One region of the Mesorhizobium sp. Arg314 genome, then DNA from elsewhere that is predicted to be linked to it. Evidence: riboswitches for the same ligand, from Rfam matches in the RefSeq annotation. Region 1 holds a riboswitch; each other region holds the start of a gene.
What was found. Region 1 has a riboswitch for cobalamin ahead of ACWGS9_RS26985 (co-chaperone GroES). Riboswitches for the same ligand answer to the same signal wherever they lie in the genome.
Positions count from the first base shown of each region.

Region 2: linked by a shared signal. The riboswitch ahead of metE (5-methyltetrahydropteroyltriglutamate--homocysteine S-methyltransferase) and the one ahead of ACWGS9_RS26985 (co-chaperone GroES) in region 1 are both predicted to bind cobalamin.
Region 3: linked by a shared signal. The riboswitch ahead of ACWGS9_RS04885 (CbtB domain-containing protein) and the one ahead of ACWGS9_RS26985 (co-chaperone GroES) in region 1 are both predicted to bind cobalamin.

Region 1 covers NZ_JBSKBP010000035.1:32,863-37,936, reverse strand. The annotation lists gene ACWGS9_RS26995 (fatty acid desaturase) at 1-47, opposite strand, end outside; gene groL (chaperonin GroEL) at 625-2,244, opposite strand; gene ACWGS9_RS26985 (co-chaperone GroES) at 2,347-2,661, opposite strand; cobalamin riboswitch at 2,761-2,946, opposite strand; gene metH (methionine synthase) at 3,021-5,074, opposite strand, start outside.
Region 2 covers NZ_JBSKBP010000041.1:30,495-35,568, forward strand. The annotation lists gene ACWGS9_RS28450 (helix-turn-helix transcriptional regulator) at 1,121-1,870, opposite strand; cobalamin riboswitch at 2,383-2,581, shown strand; gene metE (5-methyltetrahydropteroyltriglutamate--homocysteine S-methyltransferase) at 2,671-5,004, shown strand.
Region 3 covers NZ_JBSKBP010000003.1:192,561-197,634, reverse strand. The annotation lists gene ACWGS9_RS04905 (DUF6428 family protein) at 1-322, shown strand, start outside; gene ACWGS9_RS04900 (methyltransferase family protein) at 605-1,078, shown strand; gene ACWGS9_RS04895 (PilZ domain-containing protein) at 1,082-1,354, opposite strand; gene ACWGS9_RS04890 (histidine phosphatase family protein) at 1,524-2,096, opposite strand; adenosylcobalamin (AdoCbl) riboswitch at 2,179-2,322, shown strand; gene ACWGS9_RS04885 (CbtB domain-containing protein) at 2,323-2,532, shown strand; gene ACWGS9_RS04880 (CbtA family protein) at 2,752-3,492, shown strand; gene ACWGS9_RS04875 (hypothetical protein) at 3,499-4,143, shown strand; gene ACWGS9_RS04870 (DUF1259 domain-containing protein) at 4,167-4,301, shown strand; gene ACWGS9_RS04865 (MFS transporter) at 4,342-5,074, shown strand, end outside.

The sequences.
Region 1 (5,074 bases):
GCATTGTCTTCAACAAGTGAAGCGGGTGGATAGACATGTGCGCTCATTATAACCAGTCCGTTTTTTCGCCACCCTGCGATCGAAAACTATCCACCCGTCCGGATGGTCCATGCGCAGCGCGTAATGGTTTGTCATATTCGCGTCCTTCGCTGCCGCTCTCACCGATAGGTTTAGGCTCGCGTAATGAAAAATGCAGCCGCCAGAACAGCGACAGTCCACAGCACCGCTCAGCTTCAAAGCCACGGCCCCCGTGTGAAGAGAGCCGCTTCTCCGTGCCCTTCGATTTGGTCGGCGTAGTCGCGACGACGACCGTCGGCTTGCCCCCCACGTTTGCCGAATCCAGGAAGCAGCGTAGATTCACGCATGGAAATGACCCAGCCAAGACCCACGGCCGGGCGCGGGGGAAAACGCAGCCGCGCGATCCGATGATCAGACTGACAATGACGGTTGCCGCGCATGTCCAGAAGAGCGTGGATTTGGCCCGCCGGTGATCTTCCATCAGCGCGCGAGAGATAGCTTGCTGCCTTCTGTGGCCATGGAACGGTTCCTTTTAACTGATGTTCGGATCGGTAGCCCGGCCCGCCGGCGCCAGGCATCGCGGCGCGTTTCCCGCAGGGGAGTTGGTTAGCCCCTGCTACCGCCGGGGGATGGCGCGGCATCCTTGGCGGGAACGTCGGCAATCATGGCCTCGGCGGTGATCAACAGGGCGGCGATCGAACCGGCGTCCTGGAGTGCGGTCCGCACCACCTTTGCCGGGTCGACGATGCCAGCCTTGATCATATCGACATAAATCTCGTTCTGGGCGTCGAAGCCCTGATTGGAGTCCTTGCCCTCAGAGAGCTTGCCGACGACGATCGAACCTTCGACGCCTGCATTTTCTGCGATCTGGCGGATCGGCGCCTCGAGCGCGCTCAGCACGATCGAGATACCCGCCGTCACATCGGCATTGGCGCCATTCAAGCCGGCAAGCGACGACCTGGCGCGCAGCAACGCCACGCCGCCGCCCGGAACGATGCCTTCTTCGACAGCGGCGCGCGTGGCGTTCAGCGCATCGTCGATGCGGTCCTTCTTTTCCTTGACTTCCGATTCGGTGGCGCCACCGACGCGGATGACCGCAACGCCGCCGGCGAGCTTCGCCAGCCGCTCCTGCAGCTTTTCCTTGTCGTAATCGGAAGTGGTTTCCTCGATCTGACTTTTGATCTGCTGTATGCGCGCCTGAATGGTCGCCTTGGTGCCGGCGCCGTCGACGATTGTGGTCGTGTCCTTCTCGATCAGCACGCGCTTGGCGCGGCCGAGCATCTCGATGGTGACATTTTCGAGCTTGATGCCGAGATCCTCCGAAATCATCTGGCCCGAGGTGAGCACGGCGATGTCTTCCAGCATCGCCTTGCGGCGATCGCCGAAGCCCGGCGCCTTGACGGCCGCGACCTTCAGGCCGCCGCGCAGCTTGTTGACGACAAGCGTTGCCAGCGCTTCGCCCTCGACGTCCTCCGAGATGATCAGCAGCGGCTTGCCGCTCTGCACCACGGCTTCGAGGATCGGCAGCAATGCCTGCAGGTTGCCGAGCTTCTTTTCATGGATGAGGACGTAGGCGTCTTCCAGCTCGGCGCGCATCTTGTCGGCATTGGTGACGAAATAGGGCGAGAGGTAGCCGCGGTCGAACTGCATGCCCTCGACGACGTCGAGTTCGGTCTCGGCGGTCTTGGCTTCCTCGACGGTGATGACGCCGTCGTTGCCGACCTTGTCCATCGCCTTGGCGATCATGTCGCCGACGGTGGCATCGCCATTGGCGGCGATGGTGCCGACCTGCGCGATCTCGGCGGAGGATTTCACCTTCTTGGACCGCGCCTGGATTTCCTTGATCACGGCGGTAACGGCCTGGTCAATGCCACGCTTCAGGTCCATCGGGTTCATGCCGGCGGCGACGAGCTTGACGCCTTCGCGCAGGATCGAGGCGGCCAGCACCGTGGCGGTGGTTGTGCCGTCACCGGCAAGGTCGTTGGTCTTCGAGGCCACTTCGCGCACCATCTGCGCGCCCATGTTCTCGAACTTGTCGGCAAGCTCGATTTCCTTGGCGACGGCGACGCCGTCCTTGGTGATGCGTGGCGCGCCATAGGCCTTGTCGATGACGACATTGCGGCCCTTGGGGCCAAGCGTCACCTTGACGGCGTTGTTGAGGAGCTCGACCCCGCGCAGCATGCGGTCGCGGGCATCGGAGGAGAATTTGATTTCCTTGGCGGGCATGATTTTTTCCAGTTCGGTTGGGAGTGGCCCGACGACGGCGTCGCCCCGATACTCAGGATCGGAGCGTCCTACGCGCGTCCGGGAATACGCGCGGCGCTCACGTCAGGCGGCCTTCTTGGCAGCTACGGTCTTGTTGATGATGCCCATGATGTCAGCTTCCTTCATGATCAGAAGGTCCTCGCTGTCGATCTTGACCTCGGTGCCCGCCCATTTGCCGAACAGGATGAGGTCGCCCGCCTTGACCTCGAGCGCGATCAGAGCGCCGTTTTCGTCGCGTGCGCCCTGGCCGACGGCGATGACTTCGCCTTCCTGCGGCTTGTCCTTGGCATTGTCGGGAACAATGATGTCGCCCTTGGAATTGGCGTCACTTTCCGCGTGCCTGATGACGACGCGGTCGTGGATTGGCCGAAATTTCATGGAAGCTTCTTTCTGGGGCCGGTATAGGCGGCCACGCCCATATATAGGCCGATTGGCACTCGTTAGATAGAAGTGCCAAACTTAATTCTCGAGCGCCCCAAAATAATGGAAATCAAGATAGGGGTAATCAAAAACAGTTCCTGCATCTCGGCACCTTGCCAGACCTTGGCCCAGTGGTCATGTCGAGACGAAAAGCGCCGCTGCCGTTGCGGGGGCAGCGCCGGCACCGACTTCCCAATTATCCCATCCGCGAGACGAACGGCCACCTTAAGCACCCTGATCAAATCATCGATCGCCCAAACCGGTCCACCAGAATGCGAGATCGGTCAGGGGCAAGGACGACTGGCGGTAATAGGGACTTACTCCGCCGCTTCGGCGTAGCGCGCCGGCACATAGTTGAGGATCGGCCCAAGCCAGCGCTCGACCTCGGCCAGCGGCATGGCCTTGCGCCGCGCATAGTCCTCGACCTGATCGCGCTCGACCTTAGCGACGCCGAAATAATAGCTTTCGGGATGCGACAGGTAGATGCCGGAGACGGAGGAGCCAGGCCACATGGCGAAGCTTTCGGTTAGGCTCACGCCCGCATTGCCTTCGCCGTCGAGCAGGCGAAACAGCGTCGCCTTTTCGGTGTGGTCGGGTTGGGCCGGATAGCCGGGTGCGGGGCGGATGCCGCGATAGGGCTCGCCGATCAGGTCGTCCGGGGCCAGGTTCTCATCGGGCGCGTAACCCCAGAACTCCTTGCGCACCTTCTCGTGCATGCGCTCGGCGAACGCTTCGGCGAAACGGTCAGCCAGCGCCTTGACCATGATCGAGGAATAGTCGTCGTTGGCCCGCACGAAGCGCTCGGCGATCGCCACTTCCTCGATGCCCGCGGTGACTATGAAGCCGCCGAGATAGTCGGCCTTGCCGCTGTCCGCAGGCGCGACGAAATCCGACAGTGCGACATTGGCCTTGCCGTCGCGCTTGGCCAGCTGCTGGCGCAGCGCGAAGAATGTCGCCAGTTCGTGCGAGCGGGCCTCATCCGTGAACAGTCTGATATCGTCGCCGGCAGTATTGGCCGGCCAGAAGCCGATCACGCCCTTGGGCGCAAACCATTTTTCCGCGATGATCTTCGCCAGCATCGCCTGGGCGTCCTCGAAGAGCTGGCGTGCCGCCGGCCCCCGGTCCTGATCGTCGAGGATTTTGGGATAGCGGCCCTTCAACTCCCAGGTTTGGAAGAATGGGGTCCAGTCGATATAGCGGGCAAGCTCGGCCAGATCCCAGCCTTCGAAGACCCTCAGGCCAAGGAAGGACGGTTTTGGCGGCTCGTAACCCGCCCAGTCGATCTTGTGGGCATTGGCCCGCGCCCTGGCGAGCGGCAGCCGCTGCTTGTCGGCTTCGCTGCGCGCATGCGCGTCGGCAATTTTCTTGTACTCCGCGCGAACGTTCTCGACATAGCCGGCCTTGGCCTCGTTCGAAAGCAGTGCCGACACCACGCCGACGGCGCGGCTGGCGTCGGCGACATACACCGTCTGGCCTTTCGCATAGCGCGGATGGATCTTGACCGCCGTATGCACGCGGCTGGTCGTCGCGCCGCCGATCAGCAGCGGAATGTCGAAGCCTTCACGTTCCATCTCGGCCGCCATATGCGCCATCTCGTCGAGCGAGGGCGTGATCAGGCCGGACAGGCCGATGATGTCGACCTTTAGCTCACGCGCCGTCTGCAGGATCTTGGCCGCAGGCACCATGACGCCAAGATCGATGATCTCATAATTGTTGCAGGCAAGGACCACGCCGACGATGTTCTTGCCGATGTCGTGGACATCGCCCTTTACCGTCGCCATCAGGATCTTGCCGGCGCTCTGGCGCTCGCCATTGCCGATCCCGCTGGCGGTGTTCGCCAGCTTCTCGACCTCCATGTGCGGCAGCAGGCCGGCCACCGCCTGCTTCATCACGCGGGCCGACTTCACCACTTGCGGCAGGAACATCTTGCCGGCGCCGAACAGGTCGCCGACGACGTTCATGCCCGCCATCAACGGGCCTTCGATGACATGAAGCGGCCGCTCGGCGGCACGCCGCGCCTCGTCCGTGTCCGCGTCGATGAATTCGGTGATGCCATTGACCAGCGCGTGCGAAATGCGCTGCTCGACCGGCCAGTCGCGCCAGGCGAGAACGCGTTCCTGCGCCTCCTTGCCCGCCGTGCCTTTGAAGCGTTCGGCGAGTTCCAGCAGGCGTTCGGTCGCCGTGCCGTCGCGCTTCGGCTCACGATTGTTGACGACATCCTCGCAGGCTTCGCGCAGTTCCGGGTCGATAGTGTCGTAGACGGCAAGCTGCCCGGCATTGACGATGCCCATGTCCATGCCCGCCTGGATGGCGTGGTAGAGGAACACGGCATGCATGGCCTCGCGCACCGGTTCGTTGCCGCGGAACGAAA
Region 2 (5,074 bases), on a different contig from region 1:
ATCTCGGTTGCGGTGCGGTGTTGCTTTCTGGCAAGTCAATGCCACGCCCGTGCCGACCGAACTGATCGGCCACGATCGGTCGCTCCTCAAGCCGGTCAGTGGGCAGACCCGTACCTCTACAAGTACCTACGGAAGGCCGGCGCCGAGGTCGGGCTGGACGCCGTGCTTTGGATGAGCCGTGCATGGTCCTCATAAAGGAAGCCCAGGGCCAGCCTGCTGCGCGTCAACGACATCGGGTCTGCGTTAGGCGACTAGGTCACCAACGGGCCCCACGACGAGACGCCGGATTTCTATCTCTGGGGTGCGATGTGGTGGATCAGCAGTCTGCCAATTGCATTGCCAAGGCGTGTGTCGATCTCGTGAACATTGAGCAGGTGATTGGGTCGGGGGCGACAGGATGCAGGGCTTCTGCAGCGCGATTTCCAATCTGGCGAGCGCCAATTTCGCGCAGAGGTACGGCAGTGAACTCGGCGACACGTCGGTTGGCCGCGCGCCGAGCCGCTTCTGCCGCTGACGTTTTAGGAATATGCCGACTTCGCCGAGGTGGAAAGAACCGGCCCTCGGGCTGAAGGCCATGAAAGTGGAATGCATGAAGGCCAGGATCGCGATTGGCGGCCTTCGCCTTCGAGCTGTAGCGGCGACGGCCGCGACCCTCCTGATTTGCCGCGACACGCCAGGCCAAACCGCCTTCAGCGATATGGCGAGCACCGCCCTGATGGCGTTCCCTGGCTGCATGCACTAGCCCTTGGGCCGCGGATGCCGAAGCGGTGCTTGACCCGGATGGTGCCCGTTCGGCTCCGGCCTTTGTACTTGCCGAAGCTCATGCGCTGGGTCTTGCGACTCCTTTCGGCAAGCCGACAGTCGCGCGTGCGGGAACTGGGACCGACGTGCGGTGAGCAGGTCTATCACGATCTGAGCCGCTACTCGATGCGGCCCGTGTCGCATGCGCCTTTCCTCGACAAACACGTTGTGGCGCAGACGAAACGCCTGATCCAGGTCCGCCTGTTATTCGTCGGCATTGTGCGACGTGACGGCAAGAAGCATCTCGGTTGTTCTCCAGTTTCGAGGCCAACCAAATGGTTCATCGCGGACCGATGCGGCATCACGCAATTGTGTGAGGCTAGCTGATCAGCCCCAGGCGGAAAGCTTTCGTGACGGCGTGCACGTTGTTTGTCACGCCGAGCCTCTCGCGCACCAATCGCAGATGGGTATCTGCCGTGTTGCGGCTGATGTTCAGGCGATCCGCAATATCGCCGACGGTGAGGCCTTCGGCAGCCCAGCGCAGGACATCCTGTTGTCGAGGCGACAGACGTACGGGTTTCGAAGTTCGTTTTCCCTCGGCAAGAACAACCGCGCAACCGAAGGCGCACGCGGCGACAAACTGAAAGGCGAGCCGGTCGTGAGGATCTGGCTCGAGCTTCTCCCCTGCAACGGAAAATCCCACCGCCTGTCCGTTCAAAGTCGCGAACGGTATCGTGAATCCGTCGCGTAGCTTAAACTCCGATGCCTCCGCCATGACCCGTCGGCCGAAAGAGCAAACGCTGGCAACCTGATCGATCTCGCTCCACCGGAAGGGCGTGGCCCCACGCTTCACGAGTTGGATGGTAGGGTCGCGATAAAGGTAGCCGTTCGAAAAATAGCGCTCTGACCATTGCTGTGGCCAGGCGTCAAGCAGCACATGGGAAATCTGCTCGCGCCTCAGCGCTCGCGGTGGCGGGATCGGTCCTGCCAGCACGTTTCTGGCGCCAAACCGCTCGGCATGGAAAATCAGGTGCTGGCAGATTTCTTGCTGGCTCGAGCTGTTGCGGATCTGATTGAGGAACTCGAACGTGTCATCGAGGTGCCGACGCCAAAGCGCAGGTGCTTCCATAGCGCATTGCTTCCATGATGATGGTCGTTTGGGGCGTGTGGCGCGGATGCCATTGAAGGTATCAAGCTTCTCCCATTGCTGGCAGACCGGGTGCTCGCCGAAAACTATCCCCTGTCTGCCTCCAGATCGCTATGTTGCTCGGCTGAGGTCGAGCCTGGCCTCGATGTCACCGCCAAGCGGGCCGAATGGGGACTGTTCAGTTCCCGGGGGGGCGTCACGCAGTGCCCGGGAAATAGAGCGAATTGCCTCTGCCTATGCTCGCTTCGAGTGTATCCGAAATGTTGCCGCCAGCATGATCGAAGTCAACCCCTGGCACCACGGGTAGGCTTGACCTGCGACAGGTCGCCATCAACAGGGGCAGAAGCGGAAGAACTTGCCCGAGCCCCTCGGTGGCAAGGATGGTCGCAGTCAGCCGACGTTTACAGCTATCCCGCACGCACGAGCGATAATAAGAATTGTATAAAGACATAAAGATTTGTTTATATCACCTTGACTGGAATCTTCTCTTCGGCGAGTGTCCGGTTGTCGATGGTTCTCTGATGCGGTTAGCCGCACGGAGCTAAGAGGGAAGCCGGTAGATGCCGGCGCTGCCCCCCGCAACTGTAAGCGGCGAGCCAAGCCTATTCAAGTCACTGAGGTGAATAGCCTCGGGAAGACGGGCTGAGGTGTCGACCCGCGAGCCAGGAGACCTGCCACGGCGAACAAGGTCCACACGCGGGGTGTCTCGGTGGGCGTAGCAACCGGCTCGTCTGCTTGCCAACGTCTGCCTTGCGTCCACGTCCCAATCATCGGGGTATGGTATGTCTCTCTCTAACAAAGTTCCTGTAGCCACACTTGGCGTGCCGCGCATTGGGCGCCGTCGCGAGCTAAAGCGCGCGCTTGAAGCGTATTGGTCCGGAAAATGTTGCGCTGCCGACCTTCTCAAAACGGCGCAGGCGCTGCGTGTCGCGAACTGGATTGAACAACGCGACCGCGGCGTCACAAAGATCCCGTCCAACGACTTTTCGCTCTATGATCATGTGCTCGACACAGCAATAATGGTCGGCGCTATCCCGCCACGCTATGGCTGGAGGGAGGGAGAAATCTCGCTCGACACCTATTTTGCCATGGCTCGTGGCAGCCAAGGAGAGGCTGCTGGTGGCGGGCAGACCGATCAGGCCGTGACAGCCCTGGAAATGACCAAGTGGTTCGACACCAACTACCACTACATGGTCCCGGAGCTCGCCGACGATCAAGCCTTTGCCCTATCGTCCTCAAAGCCGTTGGATCACTTCCTCGATGCCAGGGCGTTGGGCATTCACACCCGCCCGGTCATCCTTGGGCCGGTCACCTTCCTCAAGCTCGCCAAGTCGCCCGCCCGCGACTTCAACCCTGTTGCGCTGCTGCCGCGGCTTCTGCCGGTTTACGAGCTGCTGCTACGTCGACTGAAACTGGCGGGCGCCGACTGGGTGCAGCTCGATGAGCCGGCACTCGTGCTCGACCTCATTCCAAACGAGCAAGATGCGTTCAATTTTGCCTACGAGCGACTGTCGCAAGCGGTGCCGGAGCTAAAGATCATGCTCGCCACCTATTTCGGCGGGTTGGAGGACAATCTCGAGACCGCTCTTTCGCTTCCTGTGGCGGGCCTGCATCTCGACCTTGCACGAGCTCCCGAACAATTGGAGGTGGTGGGTCGGCTTGCGCCAAAAGACCTGGTGCTGTCGCTTGGCCTGATCGATGGTCGCAACGTCTGGCGCGCGAACCTGCGCCCCATGCTTGACCGGATCAAGCCGGTCGTCGCCGGCTGGCCACTGGAGCGAGTGGAGATCGCGCCGTCGTGCTCGCTTCAACACGTGCCGATCGACCTCGAACAGGAAACCGCGCTCGACAATGACATGAAGTCATGGCTCGCATTCGCGGCGCAGAAGATGGACGAACTGACCACGATCGCCCGGGCCCTGTGCGAAGGCCGCGACGCGGTTGCAGCAGAGCTGGACTCTTCCACCCAAGCAGCAGCCGCGCGTTTGACGTCACCGAAGGTCCATGATCCGCTGGTCGAAGGACGCCTCGCGTCTATCGACGAAGTCATGATGCGCAGGAAGAGCGGCTTTTCTGAACGTTCCAGGTTTCAGGAGGAACGCCTCTGGCTGCCGCCTTTCCCGACCACGACGATCGGCTCTTTCCCGCAAACACCCGAGATTCGCAACGCGCGTGCCGCCCATGCAAAGGGAGAACTGAGCCATGTCGACTATGAGGCGTTCCTGAGGAAGGAGATCGAAGCAGCCATCCGTTGGCAGGAAGAGATCGGCCTGGACGTGCTGGTGCACGGCGAGTTTGAGCGAAGCGACATGGTGCAATATTTCGGTGAGCAGCTTTCCGGCTTCGTTTCCACGCAGCACGCTTGGGTGCAGAGCTATGGATCGCGTTATGTGCGCCCCCCGATCATCTTTGGCGACGTATCGCGTCCCAACCCGATGACGGTGCGCTGGTGGCGATACGCCCAATCGCTGACTGACAAACCCGTTAAAGGCATGCTCACCGGCCCCGTGACGATTCTTAACTGGTCGTTCGTGCGCGACGATCTTGCGCGCTCGGTCGTCTGCCGTCAGATCGCCCTCGCCCTTCGTGCCGAAGTGGGTGATCTCGAAATGGCCGGTGCTAGAGTCATTCAGATCGACGAAGCTGCACTGCGCGAGGGATTGCCGCTGCGCAAATCCGAGTGGAAACCCTATCTCGAATGGGCTGTCGAGTGCTTCCAACTGGCCTCGACGGGCGTGTACGATGCGACTCAGATCCACACGCACATGTGTTACTCTGAATTCAACGACATCATAGACGCGATCGCGGCCTTGGATGCCGACGTGATCTCAATCGAAACCTCGCGCTCGCAGATGGAATTGCTCGACGCCTTCCGGAGTTTTGAATATCCCAATCAGATAGGACCGGGCATCTATGATATTCATTCGCCGCGGGTGCCGGGAGTCGACGAGATGGCGAACCTGCTTACGCAGGCGCGCCAGCGCCTTTGCGACAGTCAGATTTGGGTCAATCCCGATTGTGGTTTGAAGACGCGTCGGTGGGAGGAAGTCCGCCCGGCACTCGTCAATATGGTCAAAGCCGCGCGCAGCCTGAGAGACGCACCCAAGGCGGCCTAGGAAAAGTCTATGCCGTCGCCCGGGCGGGTGACGGCATAAACCGAGTAGTAGAGCTGAGTGCCCGCCGCAA
Region 3 (5,074 bases), on a different contig from region 1:
GGAATCATGGTCGGAAATCTTCGTCCAGCTATGGGACGTGGACGAGGGCGGCCCGATCCATATGCCGGCCGGCAAGTTCGCCGCGATCATCCGCAAGGTCTCGGATCACGTCGCTCTCGATCAGGCGGCGAAGCTGACCTTCGAGGTCAGCGACGGCGTCCGCCCGATGGAACTGCACCGGGCGGCGCAGCCAAGCCTTGTTGGCGAGGCCGTGGAGGTGGAGCTGTCGCCGCGGCCGGCAAGCTGCAAGCCGCGTGACCGCTGGCTGAAGGAACAGAAGGCTGCAAGCGGATCGTGCTGCGGCGCGAGCCGCTGCTGTTGACTGCGACGGTCGCGCGGCGCCGCTAGAATCTGATCATGCCGTTGGCCTGCAACAGGTAAAGAGCCACGAGAACGATGGCGATCAGCGCCATCCAAACGGCTGTCCTGCTCATGCGCGAAATTCCCTGTTGATCGGCAGCAATGAACGCGCGCGCCGCGGTTGCGTTCGAATAGGCAGGCGCTTGCATAGCGCCGCGGCCTTAACAGTCGGTGATTGCGGCGATTGCCGCACGGCCGGCGCGGATGCATAGTAATTCGCATGGTTTTCTCAGGACCGGCGACGATGGCCACGGACGACAAAGCGGACAATCCGGGTGTTGCGGTGTTCCCGCCGCTGCTCTTTCTCGTGGCGCTGATCGTGATGCTGGCGCTGCGCTATGTCTGGCCATTGGCCATCGGCGGCAGGCCACTGACCATGGTGCTCGGCATCGTGCTGGCGGTACTCGCTATTGCGATCATCGCCTGGGGACGCTCCACCATGTTGCGCGGCGGCACCAATGTGAACCCGACGCTGCCGACCACCGCGATCATCACCGGCGGTCCGTTCGGCTTCACCCGCAACCCGCTTTATATTGGCCTGATGGGGCTGCTTCTGGGAATCGGGCTTCTCTTCGACAGCTGGTGGGCCGTCGTCGCCCTCGTCGCGAGCTTCCCGATCCTGCATTACGGCGTGGTGCTGCGCGAGGAAGCCTATCTGGAACGCAAGTTCGGCGAACCCTACCGCGCCTACAAGGCGAGCGTGCGCCGCTATCTTTGAGCGTCAGTCCTTCAGCGCATTGCTGTAGAGCGCCACGCCGATGCGGTCGTTGCGCCGCCAGCGCACCAAAGCGCGATAGACTGTATCGTCGGCCGGAACCTCGAGCAGGAAGCGTTCCGGGATGTCGACATCCACGCTCACGCGCAATTCCGCGCCATGATGGTGCTGGTTCCTGACCGAGCAGCCGATCCTGACGCCGCCGGCAATGATCGTGGCTTCCTTGAGCACGAATTCGCGCACATGAAGACGGCGCTCGGTCTCGGGAAATTTGGCCATATCCGGCGGGCTCCTCGGGCGCGGTCCTCCTCGCCACGGGGCAGCACCATAGCAGCGAGGCGTTTCCGTTCCGTTAGCGATCGCTGAAAGGGTAAAGCAGCTTGATATCGCGCCGAACGGCTATCCAAGCGTGACAGGATCCGCCGGCGGACCGTTCACGCCCGACTGCTCAGCCGGCGACGACGACACCGCTCGCGTGCAGCACCCAGCGGCGGCCGTCGCCGCGGAATTCGGTGAGCGACAGCGGCTCGATGTCGATCTTCCACACCGAGGAAAGCGGCGCGCCCAGCACATGCAGCATGGCGGCGCGGATCGGCATGGCATGGGTGAGCGCGATGGTGTGGCCGCTCTCGCCGGCCAGGCGCTCCATCAGCGCGGCACCGCGCCTGGCGACGGCGGCAAGCGATTCGCCGCCATGGGGCGCTGCGTCCGCGTCGGCGAACCAGGCCGCCATGCCATTCGGGTCCTGGGCCTGCACCTCCTCGAAGCTCTTGCCGGCCCAATGCGCGAAATCCTGCTCGGCAAGCAACGGCTCGACCGTGGCGTCAAGGCCAAGCGCCTGGGCCGTCCGCCGCGCGGCAAGTGCTGGACTTGTCCAGACGCGATCGGCGCGGCGCAGCGAAGCGGCCAGCGCGCCCGCACGCTCGAGGGCCCGCGCATCCGGCGCCTCGTCCTTCGGAAAGCGGCCCTTGCGCATGCCGGGCGTCGCAGCGCTTGCGATCATCGTCAGGCGGGCGAGCATGAAAACTCCGTGGCCCAGTGAAAAATAGGCCTCACGAAGCCGTGCCGCCATTACATGTCGTTGACAGGCGAACGAAGTGCTGACAAGTGTTTTAGCGCTATACGGGATTGGAAGCCGGTGCGAGTCCGGCACGGTCGCGCCACTGTGATCGGCACCAGCCGAAAGTCAGGCCTTATTCCGCAGCATTGTTCGATCAACGGGACGCAGTATCCCACGGGAGGTCAATATGTCCGACACCACCTTCGCCCCCAGCTACGGTCCGGTTGCGATTCCGGTTCGCGAGCTTCTGCCCTGGGCCATCTTCGGCGGCCTGATGCTGATGCTGATGATCTATTTCGTCGGCGCGGAAGAAGGCGCGACGTCGCTGATCCGCGGCACGGCGGTGCACGAATTCGTGCATGACGGCCGCCACCTGCTCGGCTTCCCCTGCCACTAAAGCGGTTCGGCATCGCTGAACTCGCTTTCGATTCTGGCTCAACGCAATTCCGGACGGGAAACCGTTACGCACTTTTCCTGGAATTGCTTGGTTGGTTGAACGCAATTCCGGACGGAAAACCGCTACCCACTTTTCCTGGAATTGCTTGGTTGGTTGAACGCAATTCCGGACGGAAAACCGCTACCCACTTTTCCTGGAATTGCTCAGAGGGATAGTGACATGGTCGGAAAACTTTTGCTGCGCGGCATGCTTGTCGGGCTGGTCGCGGGGATTCTGGCATTCGCCTTCGCCCGCGTCTATGGCGAGCCGCAAGTCGACAAGGCGATCGCCTACGAGGAACAGCAGGCCCAGGCCGCCGGCGAGGCGCCGGAGCCCGAGATGGTCAGCCGCGCCACGCAGGCCGGCATTGGCCTCGCAACCGGCGTGCTGGTCTACGGCGCCGCCCTCGGTGGGCTGTTCTCGCTGGTCTTCGCCTATGCCTATGGCCGTCTGGGCTCGCTCGGGCCTCGCGGCACCTCGGCGCTGCTGGCGCTGCTCGGCTTCCTCGCCGTGATCGTCGTGCCCAGCCTCAAATACCCGGCGAACCCACCCGCGGTCGGCAATCCCGAAACCATCGGCTACCGCACCGAGCTGTTCTTCATCATGATCGTGATCTCGATCGCGGCGATGGTGGCGGCGGTTGGGCTGGCGCAGCGGCTGTGGAACCAGCTCGGCGCCTGGAACGCCTCGATCGTGGCTGGGCTCGCCTTCCTCGTGGTCTTCGCGCTGGTGAAGGCAGCACTTCCCGACATCAACGAGGTGCCGGAGAACTTCTCGGCGATCGTGCTGTGGCAGTTCCGCGTCGCTTCGCTCGGCATCCAGCTCGTGCTCTGGACCGTCGTCGGGCTCGGCTTTGGCGCGGTTGCCGCGCGCGTGGTCGCGGCGCGCGACCAGCGCGGCCCGGCACGCCGTTACGCCTGACATCCGATGCGTTGGCCGCCACGGTTCTGCGCCCTGGCGGCTGACTGCTTTCTGGCGGTTGCACTGCTGGTCTTGCTGGCAGCTTCGGCGCAAGCGCATAGCGGGTCCTCCACGCCCCCTTCCCCCGGCATCCAGATCCCCAGCCTGACCCACGGCCAGATGGCGGTGATCGCGCGCTATCGCGGCGACATCCTCGACCTCGCCCGGCGCCAGACCGTGACCGACCCGACCTTCCGGCGGCTCTACAATCACGGCAATCTGCAATACACCTACTGCCTCTGGGGCCTGATGCCGGGAAGCCTCGGTGATGAGGAAAGCCCCTTCAACGAATGCAGCCACGCCTATCTCGCCACCGCCAAGGCACTGCTCACCTATATGGCGACGATGCCGTCGGCCGAACGCGACGCGAACGCGCTGATCTCGGACATCGATGCGGACATGGTGCGCAGCGGCGCCTCCTGGATCCTTTGCCAGTTCAGCGGCGAGAGTTTCAGCACCGGCGCGGTCGTCGAGCCCAGGTGGCGCGACATGTTCTTCCACCTGCCGAGCCTGGCAGTGCTGCTGGTGACAGTCGCGGCGCTCGTCGCCGGCGGCTGGTCAATCTTCGGCGCGCCGCGTAGCCGCGCGGCCCAGAGCTGCTCCCGGTGCTGAAAGCCTTGCGGGAAGCGCGAAAGGTGACCGCCGTGCACAACCATATGCTCGACGACGAAACCCGGCTATTCTTCATCCGGGCGAATGACGACGTCGGGAAGTTGGCCAAGGGGCTGAAGCTCGCGCTCGATCGAGTGCACCTCACGACGGGCGGCTGACCGTTGACACATTCCGTTCGAAATTCCGAAGGGAGCTACGTTGGCCCGCGGTGTCGAACAGCCGAACTACGAAAGGCAAGGCGACCGCGCCGCGGACATCTACGCGGCGCGGGCCCTTCGGGATTTTGGCGACGGCTTTGCCGCCGTGCTCCTGCCTGTATATCTGGCGGCGATCGGTCTCGGACCGCTTGAGATTGGTGTCGTCGCGACCGTCGCACTCCTTGGTTCGGCACTATTGACGCTCGGCATCGGGTTCCTGGCAGTACGCGCAGACCGGCGCACCCTGCTTGTAGCTGCGTCCGGCCTGATGATCGCAACCGGGCTGGCCTATGCGCAATCACGCACCTATGCGCTTGTACTGCTGGTGGCGTTCATGGGCACGATCAATCCCTCATCGGGAAGCGTGAGCATCTTCGTTCCGCTGGAGCATGCGGTCCTGTCGCGGCTCGTCGCCGATGCGGACCGCACGAAGGCATTCGCACGCTACAGCCTGCTAGGTGCGCTAGCGGCAGCGTTTGGCGCCCTTGCTGCAACCAGCCCCGACTTCCTGGTGACGATTGGTATGTCGCGGCTCGCGGCGCTGAAGGCAATGTTTGTCCTTTACGCGGTTCTTGGCGTGGCGGGAGGGCTGGTGTATGCGCGCATTCCAGCTGGTCCGAAAACCTCTCCACAGGACCGGCCCGCCGCGGCGCTTGGGCCGTCGCGTGCCATTGTTTACAGGCTGGCGGCCTTGTTCAGCATCGACGCATTTGCCGGCGGGTTCGCAGTGCAGT